DNA from 2 places in the Lysinibacillus sp. FSL K6-0057 genome. Region 1 is predicted to be linked to the other one. Evidence: riboswitches for the same ligand, from Rfam matches in the RefSeq annotation. Region 1 holds a riboswitch; the other holds the start of a gene.
What was found. A riboswitch is a leader RNA that binds a small molecule or an ion and turns the genes downstream of it on or off. The one in region 1 is predicted to bind cobalamin.
Positions count from the first base shown of each region.

Region 2: linked by a shared signal. The riboswitch ahead of MHB40_RS15615 ((2Fe-2S) ferredoxin domain-containing protein) and the one ahead of nikA (nickel ABC transporter substrate-binding protein) in region 1 are both predicted to bind cobalamin.

Region 1 is NZ_CP152047.1:2,536,010-2,540,990, reverse strand. It holds gene MHB40_RS12420 (ABC transporter ATP-binding protein) at 1-191, opposite strand, end outside; gene MHB40_RS12415 (ABC transporter permease subunit) at 205-1,014, opposite strand; gene nikB (nickel ABC transporter permease) at 1,017-1,970, opposite strand; gene nikA (nickel ABC transporter substrate-binding protein) at 2,042-3,658, opposite strand; cobalamin riboswitch at 3,807-4,000, opposite strand; gene metE (5-methyltetrahydropteroyltriglutamate--homocysteine S-methyltransferase) at 4,155-4,981, opposite strand, start outside.
Region 2 is NZ_CP152047.1:3,119,611-3,124,591, reverse strand. It holds gene cbiQ (cobalt ECF transporter T component CbiQ) at 1-213, opposite strand, end outside; gene MHB40_RS15625 (energy-coupling factor ABC transporter substrate-binding protein) at 219-491, opposite strand; gene MHB40_RS15620 (energy-coupling factor ABC transporter permease) at 495-1,241, opposite strand; cobalamin riboswitch at 1,389-1,574, opposite strand; cobalamin riboswitch at 1,827-2,009, shown strand; gene MHB40_RS15615 ((2Fe-2S) ferredoxin domain-containing protein) at 2,155-2,526, shown strand; gene cobJ (precorrin-3B C(17)-methyltransferase) at 2,531-4,198, shown strand; gene MHB40_RS15605 (sirohydrochlorin chelatase) at 4,213-4,981, shown strand, end outside.

The sequences.
Region 1 (4,981 bases):
TCACCTTGGGTGACTTGTGCTAAGGACGGTAATGTTTGCATGATGGCATGGCAAAGCATGGTCTTTCCACTGCCACTTTCTCCTATAATTCCTAAGACTCTCCCTTTATAAGCTGTCAGATTGATAGAGGTTAATATATTTTTCTCCCCCATTTTGACTGTGAGGTCTTTCACTTCTAAAACTTTCTCCATAACTTCCCCTTTACTAGTCAAGCTTTTTTAAACGATTTGCTAACTGATTAAACAATAACACAACAAGGATGATGGCAAGTCCAGGATAAAGCATTAATTCAGGATGCTGCCGCATGTATTGCTTTCCTTCATTGATCATCATGCCCCATTCTGGAATCGGTGCCTGCACGCCAAGTCCGATAAAGGAAAAGCCCGCAATTTCTAAAATCACCTTCCCGATATCTAATGCAACAATCGTGACAATAGATGGCAGTATATTGGGTATATAATGGCGTCTAATTAATTGGATACCTGTAGTGCCTGAAATCCTTGCAGCTTGAACAAAGTCTTTCTCATTCATGCCGATACACAAACTTCGGACCATTCTTGCATAATAAATAAGCTGTGTAAAAATGAGTGCTATTATAACATTTTTTAAGCTAGGGCCTAATATACCTAATAGCCCAAATGCAAGTACCAGTGTTGGAAAGGCTAATAAAATATCACATAGTCGAATAAAAAGAAAATCGATTAAGCCCCTTTTCAACGCTACAAAAGCACCTAGTAGGATAGCTAAAACAATGGCAACTAGCTGAATGACGAGCGCTGATCCTAATGAATAACGAATACCTAAAAGGAGGCGTGACAAGATACACCTTCCTAAATGATCTGTACCTAATGGATAGTCCCAAGATGGAACCGAAAATTTCTTAGCTATATCGACAGCTAAAGGATCATGTGGCATTAAAATTGGCGCAAATAGCCCCGACAAGCCAATGATAACAAGGAGCGATAGACTAATGAATCCTGTCAAATTGCTACTTTTTGTTCGTACGAAGTTCATTTTTAATCTCTCCTGCCCTTCATCATTAGATGAGGGTCCAATAAACGATGCAATATATCTGTGCATAAATTGGCAAGCACATAGATAACAGCGATAATTAATACATAGCATTGTACAACTGGGTAATCCCTGTTCATAATGGATTCGATTAAGTACCTGCCGAGTCCTGGCCAGCTAAAAACCTGCTCCACAATGACGGCTCCACCTAGTAGATTCCCGAGGGTCATGCCTAACAGGGATGTCAATGGAATAGCAGCATTTCGCAACACATGACGGATAAGAATCACAGAGCTTTTTAATCCTCTTAACTGTGCATATTGAACATATTGCTGCTGTAATTCTTCTAGGATGGTTGAACGGATAAATTGAACGAACAAGCCAATTGTTGGTAAAGCCAGTGTGAATGCGGGTAAAACTAAATGAGATAGTGTGCCCTTCCCATTTGTCGGAAAGAATCCTAATTTCAAGCTAAATAAATAGAGTAGTAGGAAACCTAGCCAAAAGGTTGGAATCGACACACTCAGGATGGTAAAGAATCGAATGATTTTATCGATGATGGTGTGCTTATACAATGCGCTTATCACCCCGAATGGGATACTTAGCCCTAAAATGAGGACAAACGCAGCAATCGCTAATTCAATGGTTGCGGGTAATTTCGCAAATAGCTCATGTGCCACGGGTAATTTACTAACAAAAGATGTTCCAAAATCCAGCTGTAATACGCCTTTTCCCCATAGTAAATATTGAAGAAGAAACGACTTGTCCGTCCCTAGTTCTTCACGTAATGCCTGAATGGCTTCCTCTGTTGGCGCAACTCTTGCCAAACGTAGTATGACTTCAGCAGGCTCTACTGGAACGAAACGAATAAATACAAAGGTTAGGATGGAAACGCCTAATAAGACAAAGGGCAATGTCAAAATTCTTTTTAAACAAAACATCCATGTCGACTCATACATGCTGTCACTTCCTACTCAATCCTATGATAAAGAGAGAGCTGTCTCTGCTAGACATACTCTCTCTTCCACTTTTATTTTTCTGTAGCCATTTGTGCATAAGGTATATCGTATTCAGATGCACGTGGGGCAAAATCCTTTAGATATGGTTGATAAATCACATTATTTGTTTCGTAAGATATTGGATAGAATAGTGCTTGGTCATGGAACATCGTTAAAATATCCGTATAAAGCTGCACGCGTTCCTCTTCATCCGTGCCTATTAATAATTGGTGGATTTTCGTATCGATTTCTTTGGCGTTTGGTAAGCCTAATTTCGCCTCATACACACCACTAGCATTTGGTGTAGCTGATTCATTTGCAAAGCTATGAGGGTCTGTTGGCGGTCCATTGGTACGCCAGAAATTAATATCTACCTGGTCATCCATCAATTTTTGTAGACCGACCATCACATCTGCACCTTCTAAATTCAACTGTACGCCAATTTTTGCTAATTCACCTTGCATTAATTCTGCCATTGGTTTTTGAATCGCATCGGATGCAATGTAAATTAAATCTAATGATAATGCTTGTCCGTTTTTCGAACGAATTTTTTCTCCATTCTGTAACGTCCACCCTGCCTCATCTAGCAATTGTTGCGCTTTTTCTGGATTGTATAAAATAGGCGCTAAATCTATATTGGCATAAGGAATTGCATCCCAGAACAATGTGTTTGCCACTTTTTCTGTACCATGTGTAATACTGTCTACCATTTGCTCCTTATTAATAGCATATTGAATGGCTTGACGCACCTTTAATTCAGCTAACGGGCCAGATTGTGTATTGAACAGCAGTGCTTTTGTAGACAAAGGCTCAGAGGTAGCTGTTTTATATTTCCCACTGTCTTTTAAATACGTATAGTTATCTAAACTAATAATGCCACGACCATAAATTAAATCTAATTCTTCGTTTTCAAATGCTAATGAAATAGATTCTGAATCAGGGATAATTTTTACTTTTATTTGTTCTACTAGTGGTTTTTCTCCCCAATAGTTTTCATTGCGACTAAATAATGCATATTCGTCCTTTTTGTATTCAGTTAACACCCATGGACCAGTCCCGATCGGTTCCTTGATAGAATCTTGCGTCGTATCGCCTTCTGGGAATCCGTTATCCCCTAAAAAGCGGAAAGGTCTGACAAAGGCAAGTTCGTTTAAGACAGGATAATAGGGTTCATCCAATTGCAGACGAATGGTAAAATCATCTACTTTTACAACCTCTTTCATATGGTTGACCATGCCCATCCAAGAATGCATGTCTCGATTCGCTAATACGGCATCAAAATTACGAATGACATTATCGGCATTAAAAGCAGTTCCATCTGAATACTTCACATCTTTTCTTAAATGGAAAGTATACGAAGTTTTGTCCTCTGAGATGTCCCAGCTTTCTGCTAGCTTTGGCGTAACCGTGCCATCATCATTGTATTCCACCAAGGATTCATAGACCATGGCTTGGGCAGTCATTTGATTCGGTAAATATGTATGAGGATTCAATGGACCGACATCTAATGGCCAGCCAATTGTTATCATTTTTTCATTTGTTTGCGGTGTCGCTGTCTTCCCCTTTTCTTCATCCGTGCTTGTACAGCCAGCAAGTAAACTGAACGTCAGCACAAGCAGTAAAGGAAGTAAATACTTAGTCAATCTCATTTTCTGTCTCCTATCTCTATTCGTAGTGCAAATAAATCTACTTGTTAAAGAAGAGAGGGCATAAAAAAACCTTATTCTAAAAAAGAATAAGGACAGAAAAACTCACGATGAGCAAGTCTCCATCCATCTCCCTATCTTTCGTAGATCATCAATGAATCTTCTTACAAGCAGGCATTCTGGCTCATGAATCATAATTTTGCTTCACCTTCCCAAGTACTTACTCAGTGGTATTTGAAACAAAACTCCTCATTTACAGCTGCGGGACAGCATGGGATTTTCACCCATTTTCCTTTTAATTGAATGAAAGACGAATTCATTCAAACTTGTAATGATTGCTATGAAATTAGTAATAAACATAACATGCTCCCATGTTCACGTCAATTTTATTTTCTGAATATAATAAATTTCTCCAAACAACATAAAAAGACCAGGTAACTTACCCTGGCCTTTGTTATCTTTTGGAGAGTAGATGTAGTAGATTAAATAAATCATTTCATTATCTTGATGTAGATTGTTGTACGGCTTGACGCAATGTTTTAGTAGCAGCAACCATATTGGCTAAAGCTGCAACGGTTTCGGTTTCTTTTCTTGTCTTTAAGCCACAATCTGGATTCACCCAAAATTGTTGGCGATCAAGAACCTGTAAACTATCTTTCATAATAGTGAGCATTTCTTCCTCACTTGGTACACGTGGGCTATGAATATCATAGACACCTAAACCTATTCCTTTTTTATAGGGTTGCACTTGTAGTGACGTGATGAGTTCCCCATGGCTTCGAGATGTTTCAATGGAAATCACATCTGCATCTAGTGCGCTAATCGGTTCGATGAAATCATTAAATTCGCAGTAACACATATGTGTATGGATTTGTGTTTCATCTTTGACACTAGATGTAGCAAGCTTGAAGGAATTGACAGCCCAATCTAAGTAAGCCCCCCACTCTTCTTTTCGAAGCGGTAAGCCTTCTCTTAGTGCTGGTTCATCCACTTGAATAATCGAAATACCTGCGTTTTCTAGTGCTTCCACCTCTTTGCGAAGTGCTAATGCAATTTGATAAGCGACATCTTGACGGGAAAGATCATCGCGTACAAACGACCAATTTAATATCGTCACAGGCCCTGTCAGCATGCCTTTTACAAATCGCTTTGTTAGGCTTTGAGCATAGGCTGATTCTTTTACGGTAATGGGTGAGGCCCACGCAACATCTCCATAAATGATCGGAGGCTTCACACAGCGTGACCCGTATGAAACGACCCATGCTTTTTCTGTAAAGGCAAAGCCAGTCAGTTTTTCACCAAAATATTCTACCATGTCTGTACGCT
Region 2 (4,981 bases), 580 kb from region 1:
ACCAGGTAGCAATAATAACTTGGCATAGTATGTAAGCGGAATTTTTGCACCTAAAATGATAAAAGCACTCATTACAAAAAATGTAATGAGTGAAAGTCGTTCATCTCTCAAGATGAGCGTTATGAGAAGTAGTCCAAGTGAAAATATCATTTTTTCTAGCGGATGAACAGACGCTAGCTTATTAAGATAGGCATACTTATCAATGAGTAACATAATGGTTAACCTTCTTTATGTTTGCCACGCATATAGCCGATGAAGTAGCCAATAAAGCCAGCTCCAATAGCTGCCTGTAGCACGAATAATAAGCTTTCGATTTCACCGCTTGGTGGCTCCCATAGGCTTTCGAACCATGGTTCATATTCCGCATTGATTTCACCAATGGCTGCTTCTGCCTCTCCATCAGCACCACCAAATTCAGCACCTTTTTGTATGAACAATGGAATGATGGCTAACAACACAACAATTGCTAATAACAATAAATTTTTTTTCATCTGTTAATGTGCCTCCTTTGTTGAGAAAACACGTAAAGTTTTTAATTCGCTAATATTGTATTTTTTCAAGAAATTCATCACAATGACCGTTAAAATCCCTTCACTCACCGCTAAAGGAATTTGAGTTAAAGCAAAAATACCTGCAAACTTTGTAAAGGATGCCATAAAGCCTCCAACTTCTGAAGGGAAGGCTAGTGCTAGTTGTACAGAAGTCACAACATATGTACCTAAATCACCAAGCATAGCTGCGAAAAATACGGCTAGTGAAAATGACAAACCTACTTTTTGTGCTCCTTTAAAGACAAAGTAAGCAATAAAAGGACCTACAATAGCCATCGAAAAGGCGTTCGCCCCTAAAGTCGTGATTCCTCCATGTGCTAATAATAAAGATTGGAATAATAAAACGATTGTTCCAATTACACTCATGGCTAGAGGGCCAAAGAGAACTGTCCCAAGTCCAACACCAGTTGGGTGAGAGCAGCTACCTGTAACAGAAGGGATTTTTAAGGCAGATAGCACAAAAGCAAAGGCTCCTGAAAGCCCTAAAAGCATCTTTGTTTCAGGATTTTCTTCAATTGTTTTGCGAATAGAACGCAATCCTAGAACGATAAAAGGAATAGAAATAACCCACCAAAAAATCGCCCATTCGATTGGTAAAAAACCTTCCATGATATGCATCGCAAAGGCACGTTTTGGCACAATTAAAAAGGCCAATAAAAAATAACTAAGTTTCCACCATGAAAATTTCAAAAAGCTTTCCTCCTAACTAATTAATAGATTTTTAGAATGTAGCGTGCGTAAATAAAAAAGCACTTCTCCGTTGGTGGAAAAGTGCATAGCTAAAAAAGCAAATAACATTCTCATCTGCTAAGCCGCACACCTATCCTCGTAGGCTGAAACGATCACCTATTTTTCGGCAGGTCTCCTGGCTCTAGTTCAATACTTTATAGGTCTTCCCATCCGTTGGACAGTGACATATTCTATAAAGCTCCCTATTACAGTGGCGGGACCGCGCCGGACTCAAACCGGCTTCCCTTTTAAGCAAAATGGCAAGCATTTTACACCGAAAAACATTCAATTGTGAGATTTCACGACAAAGTGTAACATGATTTTCCATAAATATGCTATACCTTTTTATAAAATTTTTTTAATTAAAGGTCAACGGCGAATATTCTGATAATATTCATTGTGCTAATGATGGATATTGTATAAATTTTATACCCCAGTTCACTTCAAAATTGATAAATTTGTCATAAATTTTTAAAGAAATATTGAAATTTTAAAATAATAAGATATGATTAAGACAGTTTTCTATTTAAAATACTAATAAAAATTTCATATAAAACGTCAATAAGTGCTCGAATAGCTCGAGATAATAGGGAAATTGGTGAAAATCCAATACAGCCCCCGCTACTGTAATAGCTGATGAAATCGCAAAGCCACTGGTGCAAACTTGGGAAGGTGCGACTGTAAAATGAAGCTTAAGTCAGGAAACCTGCTTATTTGATTGTGCATGCAAACTTTTCGGAGGGAGAAGTTGAAGCGGAAGCGAGTACCTTTATTTCATGCTATTCGTTTTTATTTGGCTTCTACAAAACCTTTACTCTTCGATTTAGAGTAAAGGTTTTTCTTTTTCCAGAAAGCAAATGAGGGGAGACAGAAGATGACAACATGGAATTTAGAGGGGATGAAAACACATCTCTTTATTTGCAATGGCAGTAGTTGCATGAATAAGGATGGTGAGGAAATTACCTTAGCCATTCGAGATGAAATACAGCGACAAGCACTCGATCAAGAAATACATACGACAAGAACGCGCTGTAATGGACGATGCAAGGATGCCTGTGTGGTAATCGCCTACCCTCAAGGGAATTGGTATCGTGTGCCATCAACAGAGCATGCTAGGACACTAGTACAAGATTTACATCATGAATCCTTATACAACGAACATGTCTTTACACTTCGTGAAGGTACATTACAGCGTACTGCTCAAACAACAGCCATTAAAGGGATCGAAAAGGTGAAAGAGGGGTAACAACATGGCGCAAAAAGGAAAAATTTTCGTAGTAGGCTTTGGACCTGGAGATTTTAAGCATATTACGACACGTGCAGTAGAAGCTTTACAACAAAGTGATATGATTATAGGCTACAAAACCTATGTAGAGCTGATTCAAGATTTAGTTAGTGCGAAATCGATTGTTAGCACAGGCATGACAGAAGAGGTGTCCCGTGCGCAGGAAGCCGTTCGTCAAGCAGAGGCAGGGAGCATTGTCTCGGTGATTTCGAGTGGTGATGCAGGCGTTTATGGCATGGCGGGATTAGTGTATGAGGTGTTAATCGAGCTAGGCTGGACAGAAGCAACAGGAATTGAAGTAGAAATTGTTCCTGGTATTTCTGCGATTAATTCATGTGCGAGCATACTTGGTGCACCCATTATGCATGATGCTTGTACAATCAGTTTAAGTGACCATCTAACACCTTGGAATTTGATTGCAAAGCGTGTCGAGGCAGCTGCTATGGCAGATTTTGTCATCGCATTATACAATCCTAAAAGTGGTCGCCGTACAAGACAAATTGTCGAAGCTCAGCGAATTCTCTTAGAATATCGTTCGCCAGACACACCAGTAGGGCTTGTGAAAAGTGCGTATCGAGAACGTCAAGAAGTGACCATGACAACGCTAGCAGAAATGCTAGAACATGATATTGGTATGCTGACAACTGTCATTATCGGGAATTCATCAACATTTTTCTATGACAATAAGATGATTACGCCACGCGGTTACCAACGTAAATATACCCTGGGGGAAGAAAAACAACCATTACGTCCACATCAACGTTTGCGTGAAGAAAATGAACCTTGGGCAATGAATCAAGAGACAGGAACAGCAAGAAATGACTTTACAGCTGATCCTAATGCAGGGCGCTTTAATAAACCCAGTATAGCCGCTACGCCAAAGCCGAAAAAAACAGCACTTGAAATGGCTACAGCGGCACTCGCAATGGTGAAAGGGACAAACGCAGTCAACGTAACACCGAAGCTTGTACAGCAAAAAATAGAATCTATTTTTGAATTAGCAGTGAGCCCAGGTGTGGCCAATAAGTTTTTTACTCCTCAGCAAATGCTGACGTTAGCAGAGGTCGTTGGGGAAGAGGGGACGATGGAATATACACCAGATCATCAAATCCATTTGAAAATACCAACGACTGCCCCTGAACAGATCACAGAGAAATTGCAGGAAGTAGGCTTTTTATTAGCACCGATTGGTGATGTGCTATCTCTGAAGGCTTGTGATTTTTGCTATGGTGAAAAGGCTGATTCGATACCATACGCCGAAGAAATACAAGAAAAACTTGGTGGCATGTCTTTACCGAAAACATTAAATATTGGCTTTAATGGCTGTGGTATGGCCTGTTATCGAGCTGTATTTGATGATATTGGCATCGTCTACCGTAAAAGTAAATTTGATGTCTTTATTGGAGCAAAGCCAGTTGGTCGTACGGCTCACGCAGCACAGCCTGTTGTAGAAGGGTTGGAGCCTGATCAGCTGATTCCACTCATTACAGATATTATTGAAGAATACCAAGCAAATGCTCATCCAAATGAACGCTTGTTTAAATATTTTAAACGTGTGAAAAAGATACTGCATTTTACGTATCAAGATATGTCTTCCAAAATAAAAGTAGAGCCAGCTCCGTGCGGCGACTAGTAAGGGGTAAAGAGATGAAAGCTATTTTATTTGTCGGCCATGGGAGCCGTTTAGCAGCAGGAAATGATGAGGTTCGTACATTTATCGAACAAATGACACCGCGTATTGACGAACAATTTTTAGTGGAAACTTGTTTCCTTGAATTTGCTTCACCTAACATTGAAGAAGGTATTACAAACTGTGTGAAAAAGGGAGCTACAGAGGTTCATGTGATTCCAATCATTTTACTTCATGCAGGCCATTCAAAACTGCATATTCCAGCAGAAATCGAGCATGCGCGTGAGCATTATCCAACGATTACATTCACATATGGTCAAACAATTGGCATCCATGATGAAATCTTTGCCATTTTACAAGATCGCTTAGCTGAAATTGGCTTTAATTCAGAACAAGAGCAGCAAGACACGGCTATTTTATTGATTGCACGAGGAGGCAGTGATCCATCTGCTAATGGCGATTTTTATAAAATTACACGACTTTTATGGGAAAAACTACCTGTAAAATACGTGGAAAGTGCTTTTATGGGTGTCACAGATCCACGAGTTGAAGAAGGAATTGAACGTTGTGTCAAACTAGGTGCAAAAAAAATCATCATGCTACCTTACTTTTTATTCACAGGCATTTTGATGGAACGTATGAATGGCATGTGTGAGAAGTTTAATGAACTTTATCCAGACTGTGATATTCAAATTGCTAACTATTTTGGCTACCATGAACGTTTACAAAATGTTCTATTAGAGCGTATTGAACAGGCGGTCAACGGTACATCAACAGGTATGCAAG